DNA from 3 places in the Microbacterium sp. NPDC059771 genome. Region 1 is predicted to be linked to each of the others. Evidence: predicted binding sites of a transcription regulator. Region 1 holds the regulator's gene; each other region holds the start of a gene.

Region 1 (5,671 bases):
CCGCTCGCTCTGCCGAGAGGTGCATGCGATCCCGTTCGACCGGGAGATGGTCGACGGCCCGCTGCGCTACACCGCCCTCGCCGGACGGACGCAGCGAGCGTGGCTGTCGGCGGCGGCCGCCGTCGCCAGAGGGCTCTGACGCCGAACGGCCGGACCGGCCGCGTGCGACAGCCCCCGGCTCACGGGCTCAGAGGCTGGTGACCCAGTTGCGCAGCAGCTGGATGCCCGCCTCGCCCGACTTCTCCGGGTGGAACTGCGTCGCCGACAGCGGTCCGTTCTCCACGGCCGCCAGGAAGGGATCGCCGTAGGTGGCCCAGGTCAGCACCGGCTGGGGGAACGGCGGGATCACGTCGAGCTCCCACGACTGCGCCGCGTAGGAGTGCACGAAGTAGAACCGCTCCTCCTCGATGCCGCGGAACAGCACAGTGTCCTCGCCGGGGTCGACCGTGTTCCAGCCCATGTGCGGCAGCACGGGAGCGTTGAGCTCGGTGACCGCGCCCGGCCACTCCCCCAGGCCCGCGGTGTCGTGGCCGCGCTCGACCCCGTGCTCGAACAGCACCTGCATGCCGACGCAGATGCCCAGCACGGGGCGACCGCCCGCGAGACGCCGCCCGATGATCTCGTCGCCCCCGTGCGCGTGCAGCGCATCACGCACGGCCTGGAACGCCCCGACCCCCGGCACGACGAAGCCGTCGGCCTCGAGCGCCTCACTGCGGTCGCGCGTGAGCACCGCGTCGGCACCCGCGGCCACGAGCGCCTTGACCGCGGAGTGCACGTTGCCGGACTCGTAGTCGAAGACCGCGACGCGGGGTGCCGCGCTCACAGGGCCCCCTTGGTGGACGGGATGCCGTCGACGAGCGGGTCGAGCGCCTTCGCCTGACGGAACGCGCGCGCGAACGCCTTGTACTCCGCCTCGGCGATGTGGTGCGGGTCACGGCCGCCGAGCACGCGCACGTGTACCGTCAGCGCGGCGTTGAACGCGATGGCCTCGAAGGAGTGACGCACGAGCGAGCCCGTGAAGTGCCCGCCGATGAGGTGCTGCTCGAAACCGACGGGCTCGCCCTCGTGCACGAGGTACGGACGACCGGAGATGTCGACGACGGCCTGCGCCAGCGCCTCGTCGAGCGGCACGAGCGCATCGCCGTAGCGGGAGATGCCCGCCTTGTCACCCAGCGCCTCCAGGATGGCCTGACCCAGCACGATCGAGACGTCTTCCACCGTGTGGTGCGCGTCGATGTGCGTGTCACCGGAGGCGCGGACGGTGAGATCGGTCAGCGAGTGCTTCGCGAACGCCGTCAGCATGTGGTCGAAGAACGGCACGGAGGTGTCGATGCGGCTCACCCCGGTGCCGTCGAGGTTCAGCTCCAGCTCGACGGTCGACTCCGACGTGCTGCGCACACGACGCGCGGTGCGGGCGGGGTTCGCGGGGGTGGTCATGATGCCGATCCTATCGAGGCCAGGGCGTCCAGGAACGCGGTCGTCTCGGCCTCGGTGCCCGCGCTGACGCGGAGGTGGCCGGGGATGCCGACGTCGCGAACGAGCACACCGCGGTCGTACAACTGCCGCCACGTGGCCTGCGGGTCGGCCACGCCACCGAACAGCACGAAGTTCGACCAGGACTCGTGCGGCGTGTACCCCAGTGCCTCCAGCGTCGCTGTGATGCGATCGCGCTGCTCGACGATCTCCTCGACCATGCCGAGCATCACGTCGGCGTTGCGCAGCGCCGCCACCGCCGCGGCCTGCGTGAGCGCGCTCAGATGATACGGCAGCCGCACGAGGCGGAGCGCGTCGATGAACGCGGGGTCTGCGGCCAGGTAGCCGACGCGCGCTCCGGCGAACGCGAAGGCCTTGCTCATGGTGCGCGACACAGCGAGCCGCGGACGGCCGTCGAGGAGCGTGAGCGCGGACGGCGCGTCATGCGGTGCGAACTCCTGATACGCCTCGTCGACGATCACCACGCCGCGCGCGGCCTCGTAGACCGCCGCGACGACGTCGAGCCCGAGCGGCGTACCGGTGGGGTTGTTGGGCGAGCACAGGATCACCACGTCGGGGTCGGTGGCGCGCACCTGTGCCGCGGCTTCCTCCGGGGTGATCGAGTAGTCGGGGTGCCGGGTGCCGGCGACCCATGACGCACCCGTGCCCTGCGCGATCAGCGGATACATCGAGTAGGTCGGAGCGAAGCCGAACGCCGTCCGCCCCGGTCCGCCGAACGCCTGCAGGATGTGCTGCAGCACCTCGTTCGAGCCGTTGCCCGCCCAGATCTGCTCGGCCGTGAGCCCGTGACCGAGGTAGTCCGCGAACGCCTCCCGCAGCGTGGTGAACTCCCGGTCGGGATAGCGGTTGACGTCGCGGATCGCCACGGCGATGTCGTCGAGGATGTCGCTGGCGACCTCGTCGGGAACGGGATGCGTGTTCTCGTTGACGTTGAGGGCGATCGGGAGCGGTGCCTGCGGTGCGCCGTACGGAGTGAGTCCGCGCAGATCGTCGCGCAGCGGGAGATCGTTGAGGGAGAGGGTCACCCTATCCATGTTAAGAGGACGAGGCGGCACCGACGGCCATGCGTCACTCCGCGTACTGCGCCGGGATCGCGAGCTCCTGACCGATCTGGATCTCTCCGCCGCGGAGCAGGTTCATGCGGCTGATGTCGCCGATCACGTCGCGCGGGTCGGCCTCGGGAGCGATCGAGCCGGCGATCGACCAGAGGGTGTCACCGGGCATGACCGTGATGGTCTCGACGGCGGCCACGGGCTTGTCGGCACCGGAGGCGATGGCGCTGCCGCCGCTGATCGCCGCGAAGGCGATGCCGACGGCGAGCGGGACGGACGCGACCGCGAGCAGCACACCGCGACCGCGAGCCGTGAGCCGGAGCCGCGTGGCCGGACGGGCCGTGGCGGAGATCGCGGTCGCGGTGCTGAGGCTGATGGTGCTCATGTCTGCTCCTTCACTGTCCCGGCGCCGCGAGGGCCCGGGGAGGTTGGCGTAGCGTTCGCATCCGCGACTCGGCCGGGAGCCGTGAATGCGAAGCTACGTTCCGAAGATATCTTCGAGTTCGAACATCTGTCAAGCTGTCTTCGAAACCCTGTCCACGAATCGTCCGACACGCTCGAACAGATCTTCCAGATCGGCGCGATTCTCGGATACGGTTTCGACAAGGACACCCCACCACGGGCCACCGACATTCGAAGAGCGACGTCGGATCTCACGCACTGAAGGAGCATCATGAGCGAGACCACAGCCCCGGAGTCGGAGGCGCCGCGGACCCGCCGTCGCAAGAGCCTCAGCCCCAAGCAGATGGCGATCCTGGAGGTCATCCAGGCCGCCATCGCCCAGAACGGCTACCCGCCGAGCATGCGCGAGATCGGCGACGCCGTCGGGCTCAAGTCGCTCTCCAGCGTCACGCACCAGCTCGGCCAGCTGGAGCTGAGCGGCTACCTGCGTCGAGACCCGGGCAAGACGCGGGCCATGGAGGTGCTGATCGACCTGCCCGGCACCGGCTCCGGCGCCGAGAACCCGGCCGATGTCACGACTCCCGTCGGCGACGCCGCGCTCGTGCCCCTCGTCGGCCGCATCGCCGCCGGCGTGCCCATCACCGCGGACCAGCAGGTCGAGGAGATCTTCCCGCTCCCCCGGCAGCTCGTCGGCAAGGGCGACCTGTTCATGCTCAAGGTCTCCGGCGAGTCGATGATCGACGCCGCCATCTGCGACGGCGACTGGGTCGTCGTCCGCTCGCAGCACGACGCCGAGAACGGCGAGATCGTCGCGGCGATGCTCGATGGCGAGGCCACCGTCAAGGTGCTCCGTCGCCGCGATGGACACACGTGGCTGCTGCCGCGGAACACCGCCTTCGAGCCCATCCTCGGCGACGAGGCCGTGGTGCTCGGCAAGGTCGTCGCGGTGCTGCGAGCCGTCTGACCCGGACACGACGAAGGCCCTCCCCGATCGCTCGGAGAGGGCCTTCGTCACGTGATCAGACCGAGGCGCCCACCTCGGCGCGCACGCGGCGCGTGGCCTCGACGATGTTCCGCAGCGACGCGGTGGTCTCCTCGTAGCCGCGGGTCTTGAGGCCGCAGTCCGGGTTGACCCAGAGCTGCCGCGTGGGGATCTCCTCCACGGCGCGACGCAGCAGGGACTCCACCTCCTCCACCGCGGGAACCCGCGGGGAGTGGATGTCGTAGACGCCGGGGCCGATGCCGTGGTCGAACCCGGCCTCGGCGATGTCCGCGACGACCTCCATCCGGCTGCGGGCGGCCTCGATGGACGTGACGTCGGCGTCCAGCGCGCGGATCGCGTCGATCACGACACCGAACTCCGAGTAGCAGAGGTGCGTGTGCACCTGCGTGCCCGGTGCTGCCCCACCGGTCGCCAGACGGAACGACGCCACCGACCAGTCCAGGTAGGACGGCTGATCGGCCTTCTTCAGCGGCAGCAGCTCGCGCAGGGCCGGCTCGTCGACCTGGATCACGGCGATGCCCGCCGCCTCGAGGTCGGCGATCTCCTCGCGCAGCGCCAGGGCGACCTGGTTCGCGGTCTCCCCCAGCGGCTGGTCGTCGCGCACGAACGACCACGCGAGGATCGTCACCGGCCCCGTGAGCATGCCCTTGAGGTGCTTCGCGGTGAGCGACTGCGCGTATCCGGACCAGTCGACCGTGATCGGTGCCGGCCGGGAGACGTCGCCCCACAGGATCGACGGTCGTGTGGCGCGGGAGCCGTACGACTGCACCCACCCGTGCTCCGTGACCGCGAAGCCGTCGAGGTTCTCGGCGAAGTACTGCACCATGTCGTTGCGCTCCGGCTCCCCGTGCACCAGCACGTCGAGCCCGAGATCCTCCTGCAGCGACACGACCGCGGCGATCTCCCGGCGCAGGAAGTCGTCGTAGTCGTCGCGGGGGATCTCACCGCGCGTGAACCGCGCCCGTGCGCGACGGATGTCGGCGGTCTGCGGGAACGACCCGATCGTCGTCAGGGGCAGGACCGGGAGGCCGAGGGCCTCCTGCGCACTCTCCCGCTCCTCGTAGGACACCCGAGAGAAGTCGGCGTCGACCAGCGCCCGCTTGCGCACCGCGCCGTCGCGCACGCCGGGCGCATCCAGCCGGTCGCGCAGGGCCGCCGAGGCCTCGTCGAGCTCGGCGGCGATCGCCTCGGGGCCGTGCGACAGCCCGCGGGCCAGCACGCCGACCTGCTGCACCTTCTGATCGGCGAACGCCAGCCACGACACCAGGCGGGGGTCGAGCGAGGTCTCGTCGGCGACGTCGTGCGGCACGTGCAGCAGCGAGGTCGAGGTGGAGGCCGACACGGCCGCGGCCCCCAGGTCGCGCAGACGCTCGAGCGTGGCGAACGCCGCGGCCAGGTCGCCCCGCCAGATGTTGTGCCCGTCGATCACGCCGCCGACGAGCGTCTTGTCCGCGAGACCCTCCGCCGCGGACGGCACAGCGCCACGGACCAGGTCGACCGCGATCGCCTCGACGGGCGCGGCCGCGAGGACCGGGAACACGGCGTCGAGCGCCGCGTACGGGGCGGCGACGAGGATCGACGGACGGTCCTCCGCTCCCCCGAGCACGGCGAGTGCACGTTCGGCCGCGGTCGCCAGGGCGGCGGTGTCGGCGGGGAGCGACTCGCTCACGAGCGCCGGCTCGTCGAGCTGCACCCAGGTCGCTCCCGCGGCCCGGAGGCG
Region 2 (5,671 bases), 120 kb from region 1:
TCGCGGCGACCGCGACGCCCGCCGCGACCCCGCCGACGTACGACACCAGCACGTCCCACGTGACGGAGAGCGGCGTGACCTGGCCGCCGAGCGCGAGCGACACCGCGATCGCATACAGGACGAGCGCGGTGCCGTCGTTCGTGAGGCTCTCCGCCTTCAGCTTCATGAACATGCGTCGCGGCAGCAGACGTCCGAGCGCGGCGACCGCGGTGGCATCGGGCGGGGCGACGGCGGCGCCCAGGACGAGCGCGACCTCCCACGGCATCCCGAACAGCACGCCGATGCCCGCGACCGCGAACGCCGAGGCCACCACGAGCAGGGTGCTCATCGGCAGGATGTAGCGGAAGTCGCGGCGGATCGAGCGCAGCGACGTGGTGAGGCTCTCCCAGAACAGGATCACGGGCAGGAACAGCAGCAGCACGGTCTCCGGCGGCAGCTGCACCTCGCGCAGCTCGGGCACGAAACCGAGCAGCAGTCCGAGCAGGACGAGGACGAGCGGGAGCGCGAGACGCACGCGCGGGGCGATCAGGGTTCCGACGAGGATCGTGAGTCCGAGCAGGACGGTGACTTCAAGGCCTTCCATCCCTACCTCCCAACGCTATGGGGAGAAGGATATTCCTGGTCTCAGCCGATCTGTTCGGTGAGTTCGAACCAGCGCAGCTCGAGCTCCTCGATCTCGGCCTCCTGCGCCGAGATCTCCTTCATCCGCTCCCCCAGTCCGGCGTAGTCGGACTGGTCGTGGTCGGCGAGCGCGTGCTTGGCCGCGTCGACCTGCGCGGTGAGCTTCTGGATGCGTCGTTCGAGCGCCGCGACCTCCTTCTGCGCCGTGCGGAGCGCGGCACCGTCGAGGCCGGTCGGTGCCGCCGCAGCGGCACTCGCGGAGGGCTTCGACCCCTCGGCCTCCACCCGCTCGCGCAGCCGCAGGTACTCGTCCACGCCGCCGGGGAGGTGGCGCAGCCGTCCGGCGCCGTCGGGTCCCGGGAGGATCGCGTACTGCTGGTCGGTCACGCGCTCCAGGAAGTACCGGTCGTGGCTGACGACCAGGAGTGTGCCCGACCAGGAGTCGAGGAGGTCCTCGATCGCGGCGAGCATGTCGGTGTCCATGTCGTTGGTCGGCTCGTCGAGGATCAGCACGTTGGGCTGGTCGAGCAGCACGAGCAGCAGCTGCAACCGGCGCTGCTGGCCGCCCGAGAGGTCTTTGACCGGTGTCGACAGCTGCGCCGACGAGAACCCGAGCCGCTCCAGCAGCTGACCGGGCGTGAGGTCTTGCGCCTTCGACCCGGCGCCGAGCGTGTAGGAGGTGCGCAACCCGGAGATCACCACGCGCACCGGGTCGTTCCAGTGCGGCGTGAGCTCGTCGAGGCGCTGCGTGAGGGTGCGCACCTGCACGGTCTTGCCGCGCTTGACCCGGCCCTCTGTCGGCTCGACGGCACCGGAGATCAGCCCGAGCAGCGTGGACTTCCCCGCCCCGTTCACCCCGAGGATGCCGGTGCGCTCCCCCGGTGCGATGCGCCACTCCACGTCCTTCAGCACCGTTCTGGTGCCGCCGTCCTCGGTCGGGTAGGTCACGCCGACGTCGAGCAGGTCGACCACGTCCTTCCCGAGCCGCGACACCGCGAGCGACTGCAGCGACACCTTGTCGCGGATCTCCGGCACGTCCGCGATCAGCTCGTTGGCCGCGTCGATGCGGAACTTCGGCTTGCTGGTGCGCGCGGGGGCGCCGCGGCGCAGCCACGCGAGCTCCTTGCGGGCGAGGTTCTGCCGCTTCGCCTCGGTCGCCGCGGCCATGCGGTCGCGCTCGACCCGCTGCAGGATGTACGCCGCGTAGCCGCCCTCGAACGGCTCGACGATGCGGTCGTGCACCTCCCACGTCTCGGTGCAGATCTCGTCGAGGAACCAGCGGTCGTGCGTGACGACCAGCAGCGCCCCGGCGTTCGGGGACCAGCGCTTCTTCAGATGACCGGCGAGCCAGGTGATGGCCTCGACGTCGAGGTGGTTGGTGGGCTCGTCGAGCGCGATCACGTCCCAGTCGCCGGTCAGGAGCTTGGCGAGCGACACACGCCGCCGCTGGCCGCCGCTGAGCGATCCGATCCGCGCGTCCCACGGGAGCTCCCGCAGCAGCCCGTCGATCACATCGCGCACCCGGGCGTCGCCCGCCCACTCGTGCTCCGGCACGTCGCCGACCACGGCCGCGCCGATCGTGAGGTCGTCCGGGAGCGTATCCGCCTGGGTCAGCACACCGATGCGGGTGCCGCCGCGCACGGTCACCCGGCCGGAGTCCGGCTCCTTGGTGCCGGCGAGCATGCCGAGGAGGCTGGACTTGCCGTCGCCGTTGCGGCCGACGATCCCGATGCGGTCCCCCTCCTCGATGCCGAGGGTGACGGAGTCGAAGACGACGCGGGTCGGGTATTCGAGGTGCAGGGCTTCGGCCCCGAGAAGATGTGCCATGTCCTCTCCAGGGTAGTCCCGGATCGCCGGCCGCCCGCCCTGTCGTCAGCGGGAGCCGAAGAGCTCCGGCAGCGCCGCGGTGAACACGTCGAAGTGGCTGTACCAGACGGTGTGCGCCGCGCCAGGGATGCTCCGCACGCGGACGCCCTCGTGCTCGAACCGGCGCGCGTCCTCGTCGGTGACCCACGCGCTGGGGTCGGCGCGGACGACGATCGAGCCCGGTGCGGCGCTCCAGTGCCCATCGGAGCCGCACGACACGGACGCGGCCGTCGCGGCATCGAACCGCTCGGCCGCGCGGGCCTCCGCCTCGGCATCGGCGACCGAATAGAACGGACGCGCGCGGCGCAGCTCGGTCGGCGACAGGCGTGCACGCCGGTCGTGTTCGTACTGCGACACCAGCGCCGCGCGATCCTGACCGCCCTGCAGGGTTAGCGCCGCGTCGACGTAGACGGCGAGCGCCGGTTCGAGTCGCGGGGCGGCCGCGGCGAGGACCGTGGCACCGAAGGAGTGTCCCATCGCGGCGATCAGGGGCGGGCCGGGGGTGGCGGACGGGGGCTCGAGGAGGCGCACCAGGGTCTCGACGACCGCGTCGGCCGCGCTCTCGATCGTGAGCTGCGGATCGCGCGGCGAGAGTCCGTGACCGGGGAGATCGAGCGCGAGTACGCGGAAACCGCGCTCCGTCAGCGCGGGCACGACGCGGTGCCAGCTCTCGGCGGAGCCCATCATGCCGTGGAGGAGCACGACCGTGTGCTCGCCCGAACCGGCTTCGACGACGTTGAGAAGCATCGCGTCAGTAAACCACGACCGTTACCTTTCCGTGACCTGACTTTCGTCCACACTCGTTCGATCCTTTGTTCGAATGTCGGTGGTCAGTGATGGAGTGAGGTCATGACCGCGCTGCTCGACGCCACCGACTCCCAGCGGGCGATGCTCGCCGAGCTGGTCGCGGGCCTGGTCGCGGCGGAGCAGACGCTGAGCAGCATGCAGGCCGCCCGCGACGGCTTGCTGGCCCTGGCCGGGCGCCTCGCGGTCGACATCGCCCGGCAGGGGCGCCACCCCGACCACGGCGACCTGGCGATCCGCACGGTCGCCGCCGAGATCGGCGCGGCCCAGCGCGCGAGCGATCGCGCGGTCGAACGGCGCATGTCCGAGGCGTCCTGGCTGGTCGAGCGCTTCCCCGCGGTGTGGGAGGCGCAGGGCCGCGGGCTGATCAGCGCGGCGCACGCGCGCGCGATCCTCGACGCGGGCGCGCATCTCCACGACGCTTCCGAGCGGTCGGCCTTCGCCGACGACGCCGTAGCCCTCGCGCAGACCACCTCGCCCAACCGGCTGCGGCCGCTCGTGCGACGCCTCGCCGAACGCTTCCAGGAGCGCACGGTCACCGAACGGCACCGCGACGCCCGCGAGCAGCGGCGGGTCTGGGTGAAAGACGCAGGCGACGGGATGGCCGACCTGGGCATGCACGGACCGGCGGCACTCGTCCACGGCATGTTCGACCGGCTGTCGCAGATGGCTCACGCCGTACAGCAGGAGAACGCGCGCGCGGAGCGGGGCGCGACCGAGCCCTCCCCTGCCACACCCGACACCCGCACGGTCGACCAGCTGCGAGCCGACCTGCTCTCCGATCTGGTGCTGACTGGCACCCCGGCCGGCCACGACACGGCGGACGGTCTGCTGGGCGAGCTGCGGGCGCGCGTGGAGGTGACGGTGCCTGTGCTGACCCTTCTTCGTGACGATCACCCCACGGCGGTGGGCGCTCCGGCTGAGCTCGACGGTCAGACGCCGATCGATGCGGAGACCGCCCGACATCTGACCGGCGGCGCCGCGGGGTGGGACCGGGTGCTGACGCATCCGATCAGCGGCGCGACGCTCGCGGTCGACCGCTACCGGCCGAGCGAGGAGCTCCGCCGGCACCTGCGAGCGCGCGACCAGCGCTGTCGTTTCCCCGGATGCGGCCTCGCGGCGCGGAAGAGCGACCTCGACCACAGCCACGATGCGGCCCGCGGCGGGAAGACCGAGCACCGGAACCTGGCGACCCTCTGCCGCAGACACCACACCCTCAAGCACCACTCCCCGTGGCAGGTGCGGCAGCGGCCGGGCGGCCTTCTGGAGTGGACGAGTCCGGCCGGACGGAGCTACCTCGACCGCCCGCCGCCTCGGCCATCGGTGGTGTTCGCGGAGGCGGGTGTGCAGGATGGCCGCGGCGCGGGGACCGGTGGAGGCGCATGGGACGCGGGTGCGGACATGGGCGCGGCACCGTTCTGAGTCGCGAGGCTGCGAGCGCATTGACGATGCCGGCGGGTGCGGCGAGCGGTGGGTGCAGCGAGTGCGGCGGGTGCGGCGAGCAGTGGGTGCAGCGAGTGCGGCGGGTGCGGCGAGCGCGGCAGGTACGGCGGGTGCGCCTCCCCCTAGAGTGGAAGCATGTCGAGCCCCGAATCAGACAGGTCGGGGGCTGCCGGTCGCACCGCCAGCCCCGACACTCGCTGACTCGTCGCATCCGCCCCCAGGCGGGCGCTCCCCCGTCGCACCCGTCGCACCGGGCTGACCGTGGTGACCAGAAGACCCCTTCTGCTCTCTCACCTCGGAGTCTCGATGCCTCTTGCCCTCTACTCCCTCGCCCTGACGGTGTTTGTCATGGGCACGTCCGAATTCATGCTCGCCGGGCTCCTCCCCGCGATCGCCGACGACCTCGCCATCCCCGTCGGATCAGCGGGATTGCTCACCTCCGCCTTCGCGATCGGAATGGTCGTGGGCGCCCCGGTGATGGCGGCCTTCGCGCGCGGATGGCCGCCTCGCCTCACCCTGCTCCTGTGCCTGCTCGCGTTCGGCGCGTGCCACGTGCTCGGCGCCCTCACCACGTCGTTCGAGGTCCTGCTCCTCACGCGGGTGGTGAGCGCGATCGCCAACGCCGGCTTCCTCGCCGTCGCCCTGCGCACCGCGACGTCGCTGGTGCCGCCCGGCCAGACCGGGCGCGCGGTCTCGGTGCTCCTGGCCGGCACCACCGTCGCCACGGTCGCGGGCGTTCCCGCGGGCACCGTGCTGGGCGCGGCCTGGGGGTGGCGCGCCACCTTCTGGGCGGTCGCGCTGCTCTGCGTGCCCGCCCTCCTCGGGATCGTCCGCGGCGTCCCAGCGCGCGTGATCGCTCCATACCGGCCAGAGTCCACATCCATACCCACACCAGCGCCCACACCCACACCCACACCCACACCCACACCCGCGCCCG
Region 3 (5,671 bases), on a different contig from region 1:
CCCGTGCTGTACATGGTGGGCATGTCGTTCAAGAGCCCGGACGACATCCTGTCCACCCGCATCCTGCCCTCGCGGCTCGCGTTCGAGAACTGGGTCGGCGCGTTCGAGAACTGGCCCATCCTCACCTACCTGCGCAACTCCCTCGGTGCCGCGCTCGTGGCGGTGCTGGTGTCGCTCGTCGTCTCGATCCCCGCCAACTACGCCATGGCGCGGCTGCGCGCGGGCGGGAAGCAGACCCTCGGGCTGATCGTCTCCGCCTACGTCGCCCCGCCGATCGTCGCGATCATCCCGCTGTTCGTGCTGGTGCGCACCGCCGGGCTGATGGACTCCGTGATCGGGCTCGGCATCGTGGAGGGCCTGCTGCTCACCCCGGTCGCCGTGTGGCTGCTGGACGGGTTCTTCCGCGCGATCCCGTTCGAGGTCGACGAGGCCGCGCAGATCGACGGCTGCGGACCGCTGCGCACCCTGTGGGCGGTCATCCTCCCGCTCACCGCGCCCGGCATCGTCGCCGTGTCGATCATCGTGTTCATCCTCGCGTACAACGACTTCCTCATCCCGCTGCTGCTCACGCAGAGCATCGACTCGCAGACCCTCCCGGTCGGCATCGCGCTCATGCAGGGCGGCCGCGAGGTGATGTTCGGGCAGATGGCCGCCGCCAGCCTCGCCGGCCTCATCCCGATCTACCTGCTCGCGCTGTTCCTGCAGAAGTGGCTCGTCGGCGGGCTCACCCAGGGGAGTGTGAAGTAGCCCGAGGACGCGATGGTCCGAGTGCGGGGTCGGAGACGTGGCGGGCGGGGTGGTCCGGGGTGCGTTTGTGAGGCCGCGACAGGGGCGGAGCGGGGGATGGATCGCGTCAGGGGGCGGGGCGGCGCGCGATCGAGATCGAGTCGGCGGCGGCGAGGCGTCGGAGGTGGGCCGTGATGCGGGCCCGGAGATCGTCGTGCTGCGGGCCGAGGCGGGTGGCGGCGTCGTGCCAGTTCGAGGGGTCGTAGCGCCAGACGGGCCAGGACTTCAGGTCGGGCGCTTCCCACTCGTAGCGGGGCCAGACGTGGGCATGGACGAAGGCGTCGGTGTTGCCGAGGATGTCGATGTTGATGCGACGGAACGCCGGATCGACCTCTCGGCAGGCGTGCTCCACGGCCGTGGCGAGGAGGTCGACGGCGGCGAGGAACCGTACCCGTTCCTCCCGCGGCAGGTCCGCCAGCGCGGTGGCCTCCGGATCCGTGCCGAGCAGCACGCAGTAGCCGGGGAGGAACTGCACATCGCCGATCACCGCGTAGCCGCCGGGCAGTTCGGCGAGCAGCGTCGGGTTCTCTCCCCGCGCGGCGGAGCGGATGCGGTCGTCACGCCAGTCCATGCCGCTGATGCTATCGATGGGTGCTCCGGCGGGGACGATCGGGTCGCGAGGGCGTGGTCTGCGAGCCCGTTCCGTCGGGCGCCACCGTGCGGTTCGTGGAGGGCGTCGGTGGCCCTCTCGACAGCCCGATATCCCGGTTCTCGATTCGAACAAAGATACGAAACTCGCCGCCGTCGACGGTAGAATCGGGGCATGTCCACACTCTCCGGTTTGCACGAGGCGATGTCCCGCCTCGACGCCGCGTGGGGTGGCGCGGGCGATCCGATGGACCTGAACCGCGAGCAGTTGATCGCGGTGAACGACGCGATCGGCGTGCTGCGGAGACGTCTCGACGCGGTGCACGTGTCAGTGGGAGCGGGCATCGCGCGGGAGTCGCGGCCTGAGCTCGGTGCCGGCAGCCTGGCGAAGCAGCAGGGCTATCGGAACCCGGCGAGGCTGATCGCCGCGACGACCGGAGTCTCGACGGGAGAGGCGGCGCGACTGGTGGCGGTGGGCGAGGCCACGGCCCCGCGCGCCGACCTCCTGGGGCAGCGACTGCCGGCGAAGTACCCGTGCGTGCGGGAGGCGTTGGCCGCGGGTGCGCTCGGTGCGCCGGCGGCCGCGCTGATCGTCGCGATGCTCGACCGGTGCCGCGTGGCCGTGGGTGCTGCTCGGGTGGCGGAAGCCGAGCGGGTGCTGGTGGAGCAGGCGGCGGGGTTGTCGGTGGATGAGGTGCGGCGGTTGGTGGTGCGGGCGGAGGCGTGGGTCGATCCGGATGGGGTGGAGCCGCGGGCGGAGGAGCAGCGGTCGCGTCGGTCGTTGACGCTGTTCGAGCGTGACGGGATGGTGCATCTGAACGCGGTGCTGGATGCGGAGACGGCGGCGCCGGTGGTGGCGGCGATCCGGGGGTTCGTGTCGGCAGCGTTCGCGGCGCGTCAGGAGGCGCCGGATGCGGGGGCTCCGGATGCGGACCGTCGTACAGTGCCGATGATCCAGGCGGATGCGTTGTCGGCGTTCGCGGGGCACGTGCTCGGGTGTGCGTCGCGGTTGCCGCTGGCCGGGGCGACGGTGGTGGTGCGGGTGGGCCTGGGGGATCTGGAGGCGGGATCGGGGTCGGCGCAGGTGGACGGGATCGATCAGCCGGTGAGCGTCGGGGCGGTGCGGCGGATGGCGGCGGGCGGCGGGGTGATCCCGTGTGTGCTCGGCGGGGGCAGTGAGGTGTTGGACTGGGGGCGGGAGAAGCGGTTGTTCACCCGGGCGCAGCGGCTGGCGCTGGTGGAGCGAGACGGGGGGTGTGCGATGTGCGGGTTGCCGCCGGAGATGACGAAGGCGCATCACATCCGGTGGTGGTCGCGCGACCGCGGGCCGACGGATCTGTCCAACGGGGTGCTGCTGTGCGAGACGTGTCACCATCGCATCCACGACAACGGGTGGGACATCCACATCGACAGCGGCGAACGCGGCAGTGGTGGCGGTGGTAGCGGCGGCGGGATGGCGAGGGTGTGGTTCGTGCCTCCGCGGTACATCGACCCCGCACGCACGCCTCGGCTCGGTGGGCGGGCCCGCTTCGACATCGCCGCATGACGGGTGTTCGGGTGGTGGGGGTGGGCTCGAGTCGCGTCGAGCCGGGGTCAGCGGCTGCGGCCGACTCCGGCGGCGCGCAGGCGATCAGCGATCAGGATGCCGAGGGCGGTGGCGGCGACACAGCTCGCGAGTGTGATCGCGAAGAAGAGCAGCTGCACCGGAAGGGTGAAACCGCCCAGGTCGAACGACGCCCACGCGAGCAGGGGATACACGACCCCCACCACCACGGCCCCGACGTAGTGCAGCCACGTGCCCCAGTAGCGCCACATCACGAACAGGAACGGCAGCTCGGTGAAGGCCGCCCACCACAGGTTCGTCGCCACGCTGCCGAAGCCGTACCCGGAGAACGGCACGATCACGAGCCCGGCCAGCAACCCGACCAGCAGACCCACGAGCGGCGCGCGCAGCAGGCGCAGGGCGATCACCGACGGCAGCAGCCACAGGCCGGCGAGAGCGACGCTCACGAACGGCAGCCCCGGGAACAGGATCGTCGACACCCAGTTCGCGGGAGCGAGCAGCAGCCCGCCGGCCACGCCCAGCGCGGCGCACGTCAGCAGCAGCGCCGTCGGGAACCGGAAGCGCCGCCTGCCGGAGACACCGCCGTCCGGCGCGCTCATGCGAGGGGTACCGAGGTCCGCGGGTTCCGGCGCGTTCGTGTGATCGGGTCCGCCATCCGTAGCTTCCGGCGCGCTCGTGTGATCGGGTGCGCCGTCCGTAGTTTCCGGCGCTTTCGCGTGATCGGGTGCGCCGTCGGCCGTATCCTGAGCGCTCATGCGAGGGGTTCCGACGCGGCCTCGCGGGCGGCCTTCGACGCGGGCGACGCCGCGCCGACCTTCCAATACCCGCAGAAGCTCACGGCGTTCTTGTCCACGCCGCGCTCGCCGACGAGGAGCCTGCGGGCACCGGAGGCCAGCGACTGCTCCCCGGCCGCATAGGCGTGGAAGGGCGCGCTCGGAAGCTCGCTCCGGCCCAGCGCCTCCAGGGCGAGAGCACCGGGCGCCGCGTCGTGGGGGCGCACGATCCAGACCACGTCGAGCCCCGCAGGGTGCGGGAAGTCCAGGGCGTCGTCCTCGGCCGGCACCTCGACGATCGCGGTGCCGGTGGCGTGCGCCGGGAGCGAGGCGGCGATCCCGGCGATTGCGGGCAGCGCGGTCTCATCGCCGACGAGCACCACGCGATCGGTCCCCCGCTGCGGGTTGAACGTGAGGCCCTCGTCGATGACGAGCACGTGCTCGCCGGGCTCGCAGGTCTCCGCCCACCGCGACGCCGGGCCCGCCGTGCCGTCGGCCGCAGAACCGTGCAACACGAAGTCCACGTCGATCTCCGCCCCCGCCTCGGCGGTCGCCGCCCGGAAGGCACGCACCGTGTAGTTGCGCATGACGGGCCGCTCGCCGTCGGGGATACGCAGGAACTTGAGATAGCCGAACATCTTGTTCGCCTTCGCCGGCACCCGGTCGAGGCCGGCCTCGCCGCCGATGGGCAGGAACAGCCGGAACCACTGGTCGTACCCCATCGGGCGGAACCGGTCGATCTCACCGCCGCCGAGCGTCACGCGGATCCAGTGCGACGAGAGCCGTTCAGAGCGCAGCACGGTGAGGTGCAGGAGTTCGGTCGTCTCGGGCTTGACCATCTTGCTGAATGCCATGGAGTGCCTTTCAGGAGAGGGGGAGCTGCCAGGGGAAGAAGACGAGGAAGATCGCCGCCGAGGTGAGGAGCATCGCCACGGTGAACACGGTGTCGCGCACGCGGAACGGCACCAGGTGCCGCTCGGTCCGCGTCGGATGCGCGCCGAACGCCCGGGAATCCATCGCCAGGGCCACGCGCTCGGCATGCCGGATGGCCCCGGCGAGCAGCGGCACGATGTACCCCCAGCCTCGGGCGATGCGGGAGAGAGGACCGCGCCCGCCGTGATAGCCGCGCACCCGGTGCGCCGCGCGGATCACCGCCAGCTCGTGCCCGAACCGCGGCACGAAGCGGAAGGCCGCCAGAGCCGTGTACCCGATGCGGTACGGCACCCGCAGCTGCTGCACGCTCGCCCGCACCAGGTCGGAGCCGCTGGTCGTGAGGCCGCCCACCAGCGCCAGCGCGACGATCGCCCCCAACCGCAGGGCCGTGGCCGCACCGATCGTGAGCGCGCCGCTGTACAGCGTCCAGTCGCCCACCGAGAGCAGCGCCGGGGTGCCGTCGACCCGTGCGGCATCGACCCACAGCGAGAACCCGACGGTGACCGCGAGCATCCCCAACGGCAGGCCGAGCAGGAGCAGCGCGAGCAGCCGCCCGGTGACCCTGGCTCCGGACAGGATCAGCACGTACGCGAGCGCGAGGAACGCGGCGGGCGTCGCGAGATCGCGCACGAACACGAGCAGCACCATCGCGGGAGCGAACCCCGCGACCTTCGCGAGCGGGTTGAGCGCATACAGGAACTGGTGCGGCGCCGTCGCGGTGAGACGCGCGTACGGGTCGAACACGGTGCCGGTGCTGCCGCTCACGACGACGCCTCCTGGTCCGGAGCGGGGGATCGGGGTGCGGGGGCGGATGCGGGGATGAGTCCGGACGCGGCGGTGCGTGCGGGGGACTCCGTGGCGAGACCCGCGGCGGCGAGCACGCGCTGCACGTCGGGGAGGCGCAGGCTCGCGTCGGTGAACACCGCGGGGTCGGCGAACAGCTCCGCGGTCGGCCCGGCGGCGTGCACCCGGCCGTCCGCGAGCACGACCGTGTGCGTGGTGTGCTCGGCGACCAGCGAGAGGTCGT

Evidence for each region. The regulator LexA, encoded in region 1, represses DNA repair genes until DNA is damaged. The targets are predictions, from matches to a motif close to TCGAACANNTGTTCGA.
Region 2: ACFV3I_RS17765 (DUF222 domain-containing protein) is a predicted target of LexA. The motif match lies at 3,292-3,307, and genes of this name have one in related genera.
Region 3: ACFV3I_RS04125 (DUF222 domain-containing protein) is a predicted target of LexA. The motif match lies at 1,503-1,518, and genes of this name have one in related genera.

The regions. Positions count from the first base shown of each region.
Region 1 is NZ_JBHWHK010000003.1:209,082-214,752, reverse strand. It holds gene ACFV3I_RS18365 (AAA family ATPase) at 1-139, shown strand, start outside; gene hisH (imidazole glycerol phosphate synthase subunit HisH) at 188-823, opposite strand; gene hisB (imidazoleglycerol-phosphate dehydratase HisB) at 820-1,437, opposite strand; gene ACFV3I_RS18350 (histidinol-phosphate transaminase) at 1,434-2,528, opposite strand; gene ACFV3I_RS18345 (LysM peptidoglycan-binding domain-containing protein) at 2,563-2,931, opposite strand; gene lexA (transcriptional repressor LexA) at 3,220-3,912, shown strand; gene metE (5-methyltetrahydropteroyltriglutamate--homocysteine S-methyltransferase) at 3,968-5,671, opposite strand, start outside.
Region 2 is NZ_JBHWHK010000003.1:93,882-99,552, reverse strand. It holds gene ACFV3I_RS17780 (Na+/H+ antiporter) at 1-583, opposite strand, end outside; gene ACFV3I_RS17775 (ABC-F family ATP-binding cassette domain-containing protein) at 625-2,448, opposite strand; gene ACFV3I_RS17770 (alpha/beta fold hydrolase) at 2,494-3,234, opposite strand; gene ACFV3I_RS17765 (DUF222 domain-containing protein) at 3,337-4,713, shown strand; gene ACFV3I_RS17760 (MFS transporter) at 5,041-5,671, shown strand, end outside.
Region 3 is NZ_JBHWHK010000001.1:851,690-857,360, forward strand. It holds gene ACFV3I_RS04115 (carbohydrate ABC transporter permease) at 1-747, shown strand, start outside; gene ACFV3I_RS04120 (HIT family protein) at 854-1,357, opposite strand; gene ACFV3I_RS04125 (DUF222 domain-containing protein) at 1,550-2,920, shown strand; gene ACFV3I_RS04130 (ECF transporter S component) at 2,968-3,537, opposite strand; gene ACFV3I_RS04135 (siderophore-interacting protein) at 3,690-4,565, opposite strand; gene ACFV3I_RS04140 (energy-coupling factor transporter transmembrane component T) at 4,576-5,409, opposite strand; gene ACFV3I_RS04145 (ABC transporter ATP-binding protein) at 5,406-5,671, opposite strand, start outside.